One region of the Bacillus sp. NPDC093026 genome, then DNA from elsewhere that is predicted to be linked to it. Evidence: riboswitches for the same ligand, from Rfam matches in the RefSeq annotation. Region 1 holds a riboswitch; the other holds the start of a gene.
What was found. Region 1 has a riboswitch for S-adenosylmethionine ahead of ACIQCE_RS03440 (methionine biosynthesis PLP-dependent protein). Riboswitches for the same ligand answer to the same signal wherever they lie in the genome.
Positions count from the first base shown of each region.

Region 2: linked by a shared signal. The riboswitch ahead of metK (methionine adenosyltransferase) and the one ahead of ACIQCE_RS03440 (methionine biosynthesis PLP-dependent protein) in region 1 are both predicted to bind S-adenosylmethionine.

Region 1 covers NZ_JBIVPN010000001.1:675,577-683,095, forward strand. Annotated here, with positions in the region: tRNA gene ACIQCE_RS03430 (tRNA-Val) at 460-532, opposite strand; gene metC (cystathionine beta-lyase) at 667-1,842, opposite strand; gene ACIQCE_RS03440 (methionine biosynthesis PLP-dependent protein) at 1,839-2,957, opposite strand; SAM riboswitch class I at 3,037-3,158, opposite strand; gene ACIQCE_RS03445 (esterase family protein) at 3,377-4,117, shown strand; gene ACIQCE_RS03450 (YjcG family protein) at 4,170-4,685, shown strand; gene ACIQCE_RS03455 (GNAT family N-acetyltransferase) at 4,692-5,129, shown strand; gene ACIQCE_RS03460 (hypothetical protein) at 5,215-5,472, opposite strand; gene ACIQCE_RS03465 (ATP-dependent helicase) at 5,601-7,519, shown strand, end outside.
Region 2 covers NZ_JBIVPN010000004.1:187,459-194,977, forward strand. Annotated here, with positions in the region: gene ACIQCE_RS11710 (alpha/beta hydrolase) at 1-687, opposite strand, end outside; gene ACIQCE_RS11715 (gamma carbonic anhydrase) at 733-1,248, shown strand; gene asnB (asparagine synthase (glutamine-hydrolyzing)) at 1,386-3,287, opposite strand; gene metK (methionine adenosyltransferase) at 3,435-4,637, opposite strand; SAM riboswitch class I at 4,830-4,964, opposite strand; gene pckA (phosphoenolpyruvate carboxykinase (ATP)) at 5,178-6,764, shown strand; gene ACIQCE_RS11735 (DUF2584 domain-containing protein) at 6,797-7,039, opposite strand; gene ACIQCE_RS11740 (alpha/beta hydrolase family protein) at 7,079-7,519, opposite strand, start outside.

The DNA.
Region 1 (7,519 bases):
TGTCATTAAATAGGGAGAAAGATACAAAAACAGTAATCATATATTCCGAGTGCTGTTGACACCGCTTGCTTTTTTCATTTGTACCGACTAATTTTTAAAAAATATTCCCCAAAATAGCCCAACACCTACAATATAGGTTTAAACTGAATTAAAAACAAAAAACCTTTGCTACGCAAGGGTTTCACAGATGATTCCGACTGGACTCGAACCAGCGACCTCTAACCTGAACGAAAAGAACATCGAGATTACTCGTCGTTTTCCGTAAAGTCCGCTCTTTTTTAACACGCTTGCCTGTCCTATTTGCCGACATAATACCGCCTCCACATCGATTAAGTCATCGAGGTGAATACCGCTCTACCTTGCCGATGGTATGACCGCTACCCTGCGCCTTAATACACCTAAGTCAACGCAATAAAAAACGGCTAGAAACGTTGATATAACGCCTCTAACCGCCATGGATGATTCCGACTGGGCTCGAACCAGCGACCTCTACCCTGTCAAGGTAGCGCTCTCCCAGCTGAGCTACGGAATCAGGTTATGAATCTGTTCTGGGGTTTCTGTTACTGACAGTCTCTATTATATAATTAAATCGAATGAGCGTCAATGGTTTTATTCAAATCAGCCTAATAAGCCGGCTTTGGGCCGGCTACTTTGTTTCTTTACAAATTATTGATTCACAAGGGCTGAATTTAGTTGATCGAGCGCCTGTTTAAAGTCGCGTTTTAAATCCTCACTGTTTTCGACACCGACACTTAGGCGAAGTAAGCCATCGGTAATCCCTCTCTTTTCTCTTTCTTCTTTTGGCATTGCCGCGTGCGACATTTTTGCTGGATAAGAGAGAATTGATTCGACAGCGCCTAGGCTGACAGCGAAAACAGGTAATGAGACATTGTCGACCAGTTCTTTTACTGCTGCTTGGTTTTCTAGTTCAAATGAGAGAACGGCTCCAGCTCCGCTTGCTTGCTTACGCTGAATATGTGCACCTGGGTGGTCATCTAATCCTGGATAGTATACTTTTTTCACAGCAGGATGACCTTTTAGAAATGTGGCAAGTTCTAAAGCTGTTTGGCTTGCTTTTTCTAATCTGACTTGAAGTGTTTTTAATCCTCTTAGAACAAGCCAGCAATCCTGAACACCAAGGACTGCACCGAAAGAATTTTGGAGCTGATATAGCTCCTCTCCTAGTTTCTCGTCTTTGACAACGGCAAGTCCGGATAGCACATCGCTATGTCCGCTTAAAAATTTCGTTGCACTATGGAGTACCACATCCACGCCAAGGTCCAAGGGACGCTGAAGAGCCGGAGTTAAGAAGGTATTATCTAAAAATGTCAAACAGTCATGTTCCTTCGCAAGCTGAACGACACCTTTGATATCCGTAATGCCAAGGGTTGGATTTGAAGGTGTTTCTATATAAATGACCTTTGTATTGGATTGAATGCCTTGTTTGACTTCATTCAAATCCGTCATATCCACAAAGGTATGTTCAATGCCAAAACGTGAAAGGACTTGCGTAATCATGCGGAATGTTCCGCCATACACATCTTTTGTGACCAACACATGATCACCTTTTGACAGAAGGAGAAAGGCTGTTGAAATCGCGGCCATTCCTGAGGAAAAAGCCAAACCTTTTGCTCCCCCTTCTAATTGAGCAATTGTATCCTCTAGCGCTTGGCGTGTTGGTGTACCTGATCTGGAATAGTCATATTGACCAAACTCATCAAAGGTACTTTGATGAAAAGTTGAAGCATGCTGAATCGGTACACTGACTGCACCTGTTGAACCGTCTGTTTTAAAAGCATTGTGAACAAGTCTTGTTTCTAGCGTCCAATCATGGTTGGTCATTTGACGTGTACCTCCTCTTTTACTTTAGATAGCGCCTGCTTGAGATCTGCTTTTAAGTCATCAACATGTTCAATGCCAACAGAGAATCGGAGCAACTTGTTACATACACCGTTTGCAATGCGAATCTCTTCTGGAATGTCCATGTGGGTTTGCGTGGCAGGATACGTAATAAAGCTTTCGATACCGCCAAGACTTTCAGCAAAACAGATCGTTTGTAGCTGCTTTAAAAATGGATTGACCCACTCTTCTTTTGCTATACGGAATGAAAGCATTCCACCTTTTCCTGGATAAAGAACATCTTGAATTTCAGGCTGCTTCTTTAAAAAGTCTGCTAACTCCTTTGCATTTGCCTCGTGCTGGCGTATTCTGAGGGCCAACGTTTTCATGCCTCTCATTAAAAGCCACGAGTCAAACGGGGATAAAACCGCTCCGATGGCATTTTGATGCTGGAACATGTCTTCAGATAACTGCTCTCCTTTTGTCACAACAAGACCTGCGAGGACATCATTGTGTCCGCCTAAATATTTGGTTGCGCTATGGATGACAATATCTGCTCCGAGCGTAATCGGCTTTTGTAAGACTGGCGTATAAAATGTATTATCGACAATGACCAAAGCGCCATTTTCTTTTGCAATATTGGCTACCTTTTGAATATCAGCTTCCTGCATGAGTGGATTTGTCGGCGTTTCAATAAAGACCGCTTTTGTTTTTGTCGTGAATTTGGAGCGTAAACAGTCTTCATCTGAAAAATCATCGTAAAGAAAATTTAAACCGTACTTTTTCCATTCATTTTCAAACAAACGGTATGTACCGCCATATAAGTCCGAGGAGACGATTAATTCATCTCCGCTTTCAAATAGAGCCATAATCGTTTGAATGGCAGCCATTCCCGAGCTGAAGGCAAAACCGGCCGTACCCTCTTCGAGTGAAGCAATCGCATCTTCTACTAGCTGCCTTGTTGGGTTTTTTGTTCGAATATAGTCAAAACCTGTTGATTCACCAATGCCTCTATGTCTGTATGCCGTTGAAAGATAAATGGGAGGGCTCACAGTTCCAGTTGTTTCTTCACTACGGTTTCCAATTTGCGCTAATTTCGTTTCCACATGTTCTGTCATTTGACACCATCCTAAGTAAAAAATCTGATTTCAAAACAGAAAACCCCTTCTTCATAAGAAGAAGGGGTTTAATCGCTTCCTCTTATCTTCCAAGCAAAAAAACTGCTTGCTGGATTTAGCACCTTGGTAATCACTTTCATGTGATGCATACCGGTTGCTGAGGTTTCAAAGGGCCAGTCCCTCCACCTCTCACGATAAGAATGTGTTGTTTGTCTGTTCTAATTCTTAATACTGTAACGCATTAAATGTCATTTTTCAAGTGCCATCTAACGATTAATTAAATTTTCTGTATTTTATAACAGGAGGATTTTCAACTGATTTGATTGCATGTTTGGATATAGGAACAATGCTGTTTTTCGTGTTACAATGAATGGAAACGTTTCACATGTGATGAATTTGGTTAGCTGGAGGAATAGATTATGGTGAAGAAAATAGGAATGATTCAAGAGGAAACCTTACAGTCAACAGAACTTGGTGAGGAAATGACTGTTTTGATCTATTTACCAGTCAATTACTCACCCCTTTATACATATCATGTCATCATTGCACAGGATGGTCATGATTATTTCCGCTTAGGTAAAATAGGCAGACAATCGGAAGAATTGATGCAAAACAAGGAAATGGAACGTTCCATTATCATTGGCATCCCTTATCGAAATGTCACTGAAAGACGAAATATGTATCATCCAGACGGCACAAAGTTTGACGCTTACAAACGCTTTTTAGCAAATGAGCTTGTTCCTTACATTGATGACCGTTACCCAACCTATCAAATTGGGTCAGGGCGAACGTTGATTGGTGATTCACTAGGCGCCACTATTTCACTAATGACTGCTATTGACTATCCTTCTTTATTCGGAGGTTTAATCTTGCAGTCTCCTTACGTGGATGATTCGGTCTTAAAAGCAGTCAAAGGCTCAACATCACTTTCTCATTACGCCATTATCCATCAAATTGGTTTAGAAGAGAAAGCTGTTAAAACAACCGACGGTCAAGTGCTTGACTTTATCAAACCTAACCAAGACTTAAAGGCCCTGCTAGAACAATCTGGTGCAGATTACTTATTTGAAACATTTGAAGGCGATCATAAATGGACGTTTTGGCAGCCGCTCATTGCTCCTTCATTAAAAAGAATGCTGCCATATTCGTTAATCAACTGAATTTTGTTATAATAAACAATAGCAAATACTTTCTTAATCAGGAGGGAAAACGATGAAATACGGAGTTGTTTTATTTCCATCAAAAAAATTGCAAGATATAGCGAACTCATACCGGAAACGTTATGACCCGAATTATGCACTCATACCGCCTCATTTGACACTGAGAACACCGTTTGAATTAACAGATTTAGAAGCGGATGAAGTGGTATCGACGCTACGTGAGTATGCAAAGCATGCTTCTCCAATCACCTTGCGTATTAAAAAATTTAGTTCATTCGCTCCTGTCAACAACGTCATTTATATGAAAGTAGAACCGAACGAAGAATTAACGGCTTTGAATGAGAAGCTCTATAAAGACCCAATTAGCGGAACGCCTGAATATGCTTTTGTGCCGCATATAACAGTTGCTCAAAAATTATCAGATGACGAGCATTCAGATGTACTTGGCACATTAAAGCTAAGCCGTATTGATCATGAAGAAACGGTGGATCGCTTCCATCTACTATATCAATTAGAAAACGGGTCTTGGACCGTCTATGAAACATTTATTTTAGGAGAAGAGGGTTAAAGACTTTTGAAAACTGTTGTCGTCCAAACACAAACACAACGAGAAGATGCCTATTTCGTAAGAAAAGAAGTGTTTGTCAAAGAACAAGGAGTTCCATTAGATATTGAAATCGATGAACTAGAAGAAGAAGCCATACACTTTGTCATTTATCATGATGACAATAAACCGCAAGCTGCTGCTAGACTACGCATCATTGAAGGATCAAAGGCAAAACTTGAACGGATTTGTGTGTTAAAAGAAGCTCGCTCTCTTGGACTTGGCCGCAAGCTGTTAGAGGCATTAGAGGAAGAAGCTACTGCCCGAGGTGCTCAGGAAGCTGTCATGCATGCACAAGTCCAAGCCCAGCCATTCTATGAAAAAAAGGGCTATCAAGCTGTTTCTGAACCGTTTGAAGAAGCGGGTATCATACATGTCAAGATGACAAAAACATTATCTACCTCATAAAAAACAAAAAGCCAAGGCAATCAAGATGCCTTGGCTTTTCCGTCGGGTAAAATCGTTCATAAGCCCTGAAAGAAAGCGCAATCATTTATATATAAACATTGATATGAATGCCCTTTCCTTCTTCCATAAACATATCTTTTACAAAGCGTTCCCGCTTTTTTTGCTGTACTTTTGTTTCTGCTTCTGTGACTAAGTCCTCTTTTCTCTCTAAATCTCTGTAAATCTTGTCATGAAAGGTACGCGCAACCTTTGTCACTTTCGCATAATCTTCTTTATCCTGAGGAGCAGGACGATTGATATATTGAACATACAGATCCGGCTGAATCGGTGCTATATATCCCATCAAGAACGCCTCCTTTGCTTCTCTTCTATTTTTTTATTCCCTCATTATGACTGTTTGAAACACGATTCATTTGTTATGATTAGATTTGTTTCTTTTTAAGATTTTCATACATATTGGAGGACTAGCTTTTGAAATGCGCAAGACGACATGATCAAACAATCTCATTACATACATATTCGAGAGAACATTATCAATTCCTCCATGACGAGGGAAAAAAAGGGCACTTATTTTGTATATATTGCGGAAATCCCGTCATTTTCAGATTAAATATACACGAAGAGCCTGCGTTTATTCATAAACAAATCTCTCAGCAAGAGGTGTGTGAAAAAGCGGCTGAACAAGAAGAGACCGAAGCAACATCAAAAGACACTTCTTCTTATAAGGAACTTGGCGGTTTCCGTTTTCCAACTGGCAAGCAAATCACCTCACAGCAAAAGGAGTCTGTAAAATGGCAGAAGCCAAGAACCATTGAACTTGGTGAAGCCTTTCAAAAAGAAAATGAAAAAACACATACCATTGACCTCTTTCCTCATATCACCTTTAGCGCGCCGCAACTCCAAGCTGTCACCCATACAGACGGTCCGATGCTCGTGCTCGCTGGTGCCGGCAGTGGCAAAACAAGGGTTCTGACTGCAAGAGCAGCATACCTGATTTCACAACAAGAAATACCTGCACACCATATTTTACTGGTGACGTTCACAACAAAAGCAAGTAATGAGATGAAAGAAAGACTGCGTACACAATATCATCTTCATCCATCACAAGCAAATCAAGTCGTCACTGGCACTTTTCATAGTCTCTTTTATAAAATGCTGCTGCATGATAATCCTAGCAAATGGAACGGCCAGCACTTGATCAAGTTTGACTGGCAAAAGGAACCGTACATTCGGAAAGCAATAATGAAGGAAGGACTTGATGAGAAGGACTATCCCACAGATCATATTCTGCAATCTATCGGCTTTTGGAAAAATGCCTATTTACCCGATGAACTTCCTGACCTTAAGGACGAAAAAGAAAAACAAATATGGTCCATCTATCAATCTTATGAAAAACAGAAACGAGACAATCAGCAATTTGATTTCGACGACATGGCCATTGCGTGCTTACAGATGCTTTCCGAAAAACCAGATCTTTTAAAACGCTATCAGGAAAGATTCAAGTATATTTTAGTGGATGAATTTCAGGATATTAATCCTGTCCAATACAAGTTAATACAGCTTTTAGCTGGAGATTCAGAACAACTTTATTGTGTAGGAGATGATGATCAAGCGATTTATGCCTTTAGGGGAAGCAATCCTGCTTTTATTCTTCATTTTAAGAAAGATTATCCTTCAGCCAATATCGTTCATTTACATGCGAATTATCGCTCTCATCATACCATTGTCGCAAGTGCAGATGCCATTATTAAGAAAAACCAGCATCGCTATGCCAAGACCTTAAAAGCAGTTCGTTCTGAAAAAACACCTCCCATCCTCTTTTATCCATATGACGAGGAAGAGGAGGCCACCATGATAGTTTCAGATATTCAGGAAAAAATCACAAACGGTGCAAGACCGAATGACTTCTGTGTATTATTTCGAACCAATACGGGAGGACGAGCCATTTATGAACGGCTCCATCAATCAGCCATTCCGTATCAGACCGATAATGGCGTCAAAGCCTTTTACAGTAGGCGAATTGTTCGGATGCTGCTCGCTTTTCTTTCTTTAAGTCAAGATGCAGATGATATCGCTGCGATAAAACTGCTGCTTCCTATCTTCTTTTTAAAGCAACAGACGCTTAACACACTCAAGGCGCTGACCATCACAGAAGACTGTTCAATGGTAGAAGCACTTGGAAAACTAACTGACATCCAGCCTTTCCAGCGTAAAAAGTTGCAATCCATCGTTCTTCTTTTCCAAACCTTACGGACATTAAAGCCGTCCGATGCTGTGACCTTGATCGAGCAAAAAATGGGGCTTGGTGATTATTTAAAAAAGCGAGCGAACGATACAAGTGTTCTTGAAAAAGGAGCAGATGATGTGCGCGATGTAAAAACAGCAGCGAA
Region 2 (7,519 bases), on a different contig from region 1:
ACGGTATGATTTATTCAATGATTCAATGCCATTAAACCATTTAATGACCCTTGTCTTATCAACAATCTTGTCATCACCCGCCTGCATTAAAAGCAGCGGAATAGACCGGAAGGCATTCGTCGGTTGCATGGCAGCATCAATGTTTTTCACAAGTTCCCGATACCATCTAACAGAGACTTTTGTGACATAAAGAGAGTCATTAGAATCTGCTTCAATCACTGCCTGATTACGCGTCGCAAGCTCTATGGATAGCCCAGACTCCACCTTAAAAGACGGTGCCAGCACATTTAATCCTTTTGAAGCTAAATCCATCAGTTTCTTTGGTTTAAATTGCAGACCTAAACAAGGTGATGATAAAATAAGTCCATCAATCTTCGTATGGGTATACTGCTTGACCCACTCAATCGAAATGAGTCCACCCATGCTATGACCAAGTAAAAAAGTTGGAAGTCTGAATGACTTCGCATGTTCCATCCACTCATCTACTGTGTCAATGTATTCTTGAAATGAGCGAATATGGCCTCTGGCCCTTGTAGTTGTCCCTTGCCCAGGCAGGTCACCCATCACGACATGATAGCCCGCATTCCGCCACATTTCAATTAACCATTTATAGCGGCCATGATATTCACTTGCACCATGTACAATCACAATTGTACCAACTGGTCTTTCAGCATGCCAAGTCCACAAAGTAAACACCTCACAAAAGTTGTATTAAGAAAGGAAGTCGAAAAAGTGATTTATCCATATCATCAATTTACACCTGAGATTCATGAATCGGTCTTTGTAGCAGATAACACCATTATTACTGGCGATGTCACAATCGGAGAATATTCAAGCATTTGGTTCCAAACTGTCATCAGAGGCGATGTCGCTCCTGTGAGAATCGGAAAAAACGTCAATATTCAAGACTTGTCCTGTCTGCATCAAAGCCCTGGAAAACCACTTCTTATTGAAGATGGTGCTACAATTGGACACCAAGTCACATTACATAGCTCAATCATTCGAAAAAATGCCCTCATTGGTATGGGATCGATCATTCTCGATGGAGCGGAAATTGGTGAAGGAGCCTTTATCGGTGCAGGCAGTCTTGTCCCGCAAGGAAAGGTCATCCCAAACGGTACACTCGCTTTTGGTCGTCCAGCCAAAGTCGTTCGCACATTAACAGACGAAGACATTCAGGATATGGATCGTATCCGTAGAGAATATGTAGAAAAAGGACAATATTATCGTTCCCTTTTATCCCGCTAAGACAATGCTGTTATCTTCACTTTATCATGTTTTTTTCAGGATATTAAGCAATAACTATGTACCGCTTGTTATTTTACCCTGATTTAAACTTTCTATCATGACAAAAAAGGTTTTCAGCACATAGCTGAAAACCTTTTTCATGAACTAAAAATGACTTCTTTTGGTTGATGATTCAACTGTTCAGGGTCAATACTGCGCTCTACATATATGCTGTACCAGATCATAAAGATTAAGACCGTCCAAATCTTACGGCTATGATCTGCTTTACCAGCACAATGTTCATTTAATAGATCAAGTACATATTCTTTGTTAATATACTCATCTGTTTGACTATTTTGAATGATATCTTTCGCCCAAGCATTCATTTCATTTTTCAGCCAATGACGAATTGGTACAGGGAATCCTAGTTTTTTACGATTTAACACATGATCTGGTACAATACCCTCTGCTGCTTTACGCAACAAGTATTTAGTTGTGCCATCTTTCGTTTTGAGCTCTTCAGGAATTTTAGAAGCCGCTTCAAATACAACCTTATCCAGAAACGGAACACGAAGCTCAAGAGAATTGGCCATGGTCATCTTATCTGCTTTTAGCAATATGTCACCGCGCATCCAAGTATGGATATCAACATATTGCATTTTGTTAATATCACTGTATCCCGCACTTTCCTCGAAGTATGTCTTTGTGACATCACGATACGTTACGTTTGGATCATATTGTTTTAACAGGTTTTTCTTCACTGGCTCTTCAAAGATTTTCGCATTTCCGATATAACGCTCTTCTAATGGTGTACAACCACGGATGATGAAGCTTTTTCCTTTCATTCCTTCTGGCATCAAACGCGCCAAACGAAGAAGTAGCTTTTTCAGCATAGATGGAACAGATTCAAATGGTTTTAAGGAAAGCGGCTCGCGGTAAATATTGTATCCACCGAATAGCTCGTCTGCTCCCTCACCAGATAGAACAACTGTCACTTGTTTTTTCGCTTCTTTTGCAACGAAATAAAGCGGAATCGCCGCTGGATCAGCTAAAGGATCATCCAAGTGCCAAACAATCTTTGGAAGCTCGTTCATATATTCCTCTGGGGAAATGACTGCACTAAAATTTTGCAAACCGAGCTTATCGGCTGTTTCCTTTGCCACATCAACCTCACTGAAACCATCTTGCTGGAAGCCAACAGAGAACGTTTTCAGCTCAGGGTGAAATTCCTTTGCAACAGACACAATGAAAGAAGAATCGATACCGCCTGATAGGAATGAACCAACAGGTACATCACTTCTCATATGCACTTTCACAGAATCATAGATGGCATCTCTTACTTCTTCTATTAATTTTTGCTCTTGTGTTTGTTCAGGCTTGAATTGGACTTTCCAGTATGTTTTAAATTGAATTTCTTGACCAGGACGCAATGTAAACTGATGACCCGGCTCTACTTTTTGCACTTTTTGATCAAGTGTATTTGGCTCAGGAACAAATTGGAAAGACATATATTGCTGCAAGGCTGTCTCATCAAATAAAATGTTCTCATTTACAGCCATAAGGCTTTTGCGTTCAGAAGCAAAGTACACTCGATCATCCATTTGTGTAAAATAAAGTGGTTTAATTCCAAAAGGATCTCTTGCGCCATATAGTAGCTGCGCTTCTTTATCCCAAATGAGAAACGCAAACATTCCACGAAGCTTAGAAGCCGCTTCTTCTTTATAATGACGATATGTAGCAAGAAGCACTTCAGTATCAGAATCTGTACTGAATGTATAGCCCATTTTCACAAGCTCTTCCTTTAACTCCACATAATTGTAAATCTCTCCGTTAAAAATAATCCAATACTTCTCATCTTCATAAGAAAGCGGCTGCTTTCCATGTTCCACATCTATAATACTTAAACGTCTAAATCCAAATCCTACATGCTCATCATGATAGTATCCCTCATCATCCGGACCACGATGAACGATGAGGCGATTCATTTGTTGAATTAACTCTTCCTGTTCTGTCGTTTCGGACAATGGACGGTGATTCAATACACCAACAAACCCACACATATTATTGCCTCCACATTATGTTATTTCTTAATAGTAGACCTATAATTAGACAGTCTTTTGACTCATTTCGTTTCACATTTTCAAACTTTTTGTTGAATTTTTTTCACCAAAAGGAAAACCGCTTAAAATAAGCGGTTTAATATGTTGTTATAGTCCTAATGCTTCCTTGCGAAGCGTGTCGGCCTTATCTGTTTTTTCCCATGGTAGATCTAAATCGTGTCGGCCAAAATGTCCGTATGCAGCCGTTTGTTTATAAATAGGACGGCGCAGATCAAGCATTTTGATAATGCCAGCCGGACGCAGATCAAAGTTTGCACGAACCACTTCAATTAACTTCTCTTCAGAAGCTTTTCCTGTTCCGAACGTATCAATAGAAATGGACACAGGCTGAGCTACACCAATGGCATAGGCAAGTTGCACTTCACAAGATTCTGCAAGTCCAGCTGCTACAATGTTTTTCGCTACATAACGAGCAGCGTATGCTGCAGAACGGTCAACCTTCGTTGCATCTTTACCTGAGAAAGCGCCGCCGCCATGACGAGCGTAACCGCCATACGTATCCACGATGATTTTCCGTCCAGTTAAACCAGCATCACCTTGAGGTCCGCCGATAACGAAACGACCTGTTGGATTAATAAAGTATTTCGTATTTTCATCCATCAATTCACTTGGAACCACAGGGCGGATGACATGCTCTTTCAAGTCGCTTTGAATTTGTTCAAGCGTCACTTCTGGTGCATGCTGTGTAGAGATGACGACTGTGTCAATGCGAGCTGGTTTGTTTTGTTCATCATATTCAACTGTTACTTGTGTTTTTCCGTCAGGACGAAGGTATGAAAGCGTTCCATCCTTGCGCACTTCAGTTAAGCGGCGAGATAATTTATGTGCTAGTGAAATTGGTAGCGGCATCAGCTCTTCTGTTTCATTGTTTGCAAAACCAAACATTAGCCCTTGGTCACCTGCACCGATCGCATCAATTTCTTCTTCAGTCATTGTTCCTTCACGTGCTTCAAGCGCTTTGTCTACGCCTTGTGCAATGTCAGCTGACTGTTCATCAATTGATGTAAGAACCGCACATGTTTCCGCATCAAAACCATATTTCGCACGTGTGTAGCCAATTTCCTTAATGGTGTCACGTACTGTCTTTGGAATATCAACATAGGTAGATGTTGTAATCTCACCGCTTACTAATACGAGACCGGTTGTGACAGAAGTTTCACAAGCAACACGTGCATTTGGATCTTTCTTTAAAATTTCATCTAAAATGCTGTCTGAAATTTGATCACAGATTTTATCTGGATGTCCTTCTGTTACTGATTCTGAAGTAAATAAACGACGATTTTGACTCATAATGGCAATTCCTCCTGTACAAGACCACATCCTCCCAAGATGGGGCCTTCATATGATACGGAACTCGTTCCCTCTTATAGAAAAACGTTTATATTAGAGATGTTATTGGCAATTTGTACATATGATATCCCAAAAATAAAAAAACCATTTCCTTCAATGCGAGGAAAGGGTCTGATATCTGCATGCCTTTCACTCTTATCGCTCAAGGTGTTCTTGTACCTTGCATCAGGTTAGCACCTTGGTTTCTCAGCATGTTCATGCCTTTGTTATAAGAAACCGGTTGCTGGGCTTCATCGGGCCTGTCCCTCCACCAACTCGGGATAAGAGTATCCGTTCAATAAAATATCTTATCTTAACCCTTCTATGCTGTCAATGCTTCTAAAGAATTATCTCTCCTCTTTATTAGCTTGACCAAAAAGCATATTTTCATGGCAGAAATGAAAAAACACACACAAAAATATCTAAATAGTATAGACTATTATTATCAATGTGTTATACTAATCAAAACAAACAAATTCAACGGTAAAGGAAGGGTTTTTTATGAACTCAGTGGATTTAAAAGAAGATTTGCAGTCATTGCTCTCATTAGAAAATACGCATCAAAATTTATCTGTTCCGAAGCTTGTTGAAAAGATTTTGGCACGCAATGAAGGCGTTTTAACATCAACAGGAGCTGTCCGAGCCACAACAGGTGCGTATACTGGACGTTCTCCTAAAGATAAATTTATCGTAAAAGAAGAAAGCTCTGAGCATAAAATCGATTGGGGTCATGTGAACCAGCCTATCTCCAAGGACGCATTTGATCGTTTATATACAAAGGTTGTGTCATACTTAAGAGAACGTGATGAACTATTTGTATTTGAAGGGTTTGCCGGCGCTGACAAACGATACCGCATGCCGATTACAGTTGTAAACGAATTTGCATGGCATAACCTATTTGCAAAACAACTTTTTATCAGACCGGACGGTTCTACACCATCATCAAATGAGAAGCCTTTTACCATCTTATCTGCACCTCACTTTAAAGCAGACCCTGAAAGAGATGGAACAAACTCTGAAACCTTTATTATCGTCTCTTTTGAAAAACGGACGATTCTAATTGGTGGAACTGAATATGCGGGTGAAATGAAGAAATCGATTTTCTCTGTGATGAACTATCTGCTTCCTGAACAAGATATTCTTTCCATGCACTGCTCAGCAAACGTTGGTCAAGAAGGTGATGTTGCATTATTCTTTGGTCTTTCTGGTACTGGGAAAACCACCCTTTCCGCAAGTGCAAGCCGCAAGTTGATCGGTGACGATGAGCATGGCTGGTCTGGAACAGGTGTCTTTAATATCGAAGGCGGGTGTTATGCAAAATGTGTGAACTTAAGTGAAGAAAAAGAACCACAAATTCACAAGGCAATCCGCTTCGGTTCAGTCCTTGAAAATGTTGTGCTCGATGAAGAAACGCGCGAAGCTGATTATGATAACACGTTCTTTACTGAAAATACACGTGCTGCTTATCCAATCGAAATGATTGATAATATCGTCAAACCAAGTATCGCAGGTCATCCATCCGCTATTGTCTTTTTAACGGCTGATGCATTTGGCGTCTTGCCTCCAATCAGCCGGCTAACAAAAGAACAAGCAATGTATCATTTCTTAAGCGGTTATACTAGTAAACTAGCAGGAACGGAACGTGGTGTGACTTCACCAGAAACAACGTTCTCAACTTGCTTCGGTTCACCATTTTTACCACTTCCAGCTCACGTATATGCAGAAATGCTCGGCAAAAAAATTGATGAGCATGGTGCAAAAGTATTCCTTGTGAATACAGGTTGGACTGGTGGCGGCTATGGGTCGGGCAAACGAATGAACCTTGCACACACAAGAGCGATGGTTCAAGCAGCCATTGAAGGCGACCTTGACCATGCAGAAATGGTCACTGATGACATTTTTGGATTGCACATTCCGCTTCATATTCCTGGCGTGCCAGATGAAGTACTTCAACCAGCCAAAACATGGGCAGACCCTGAAGCATATCAAGAAAAAGCACGTTTCCTTGCCAATGAATTTAAAAAGAACTTCAAAAAATTCAGCCATGCAACAAGTGATATTGAAGCAAAAGGCGGACCACTCGTTTAAACAGACGAAAGCTGAGGGAATCCTCAGCTTTTTTAATTCGTTGAATGTAATGAAATAAGGCGGTAAGTCACCTTTGTTACATTATCTGTCAGTTCTAGTTTTTCAACATGAGCTGTTCCTGTTTTTTCTCCGGCTTTCGTTTTCCGCACCTCAAGCGGAATGTTTAACGGATAAATGCGGTACCCTTCCTTCATGAGCTCAAACACATTCTCTTCAATTCTTGTCTCTTTTCCTTTTGTGACAATCATTGTATTAAATTCAATAGGCATTCCCATAACGAAAATCCCCCTACTTTCTATATTTCTTTCTAGCATTTATTTTACCATATTTCCGCTTTTTCGGCTGTGCATCCATGTTGACAGCCGTCTGACAATCTCTCGATTATGTTGCGGGGGGAAATAATGATTGTATCCATGGAAATACCATGTCTCCACAGACTTTCCATGCTTACGTAATGCTTCCTCCAATAAATACGCATGCTCAATCGAAACATTCTGATCCTGTTCTCCATGAATAATTAAAACAGGTGCTTCGATTTGATCCACGACATTCAGGGGGGTTCTCACCTCGTATTCCTCTGGTACTTTATGAGGCGGACCGCCAATCACACGCTTCATCATTCTTCTCATATCAACACGTTCTTCATAAGTGAGCTTCATATCACTCACGCCTCCCCATGAAACAAAGGATGCGGCCTTCTCCTTCATTTCAACAGCCGTCCAAATCCCCATCATACCGCCACGAGAAAAGCCAAA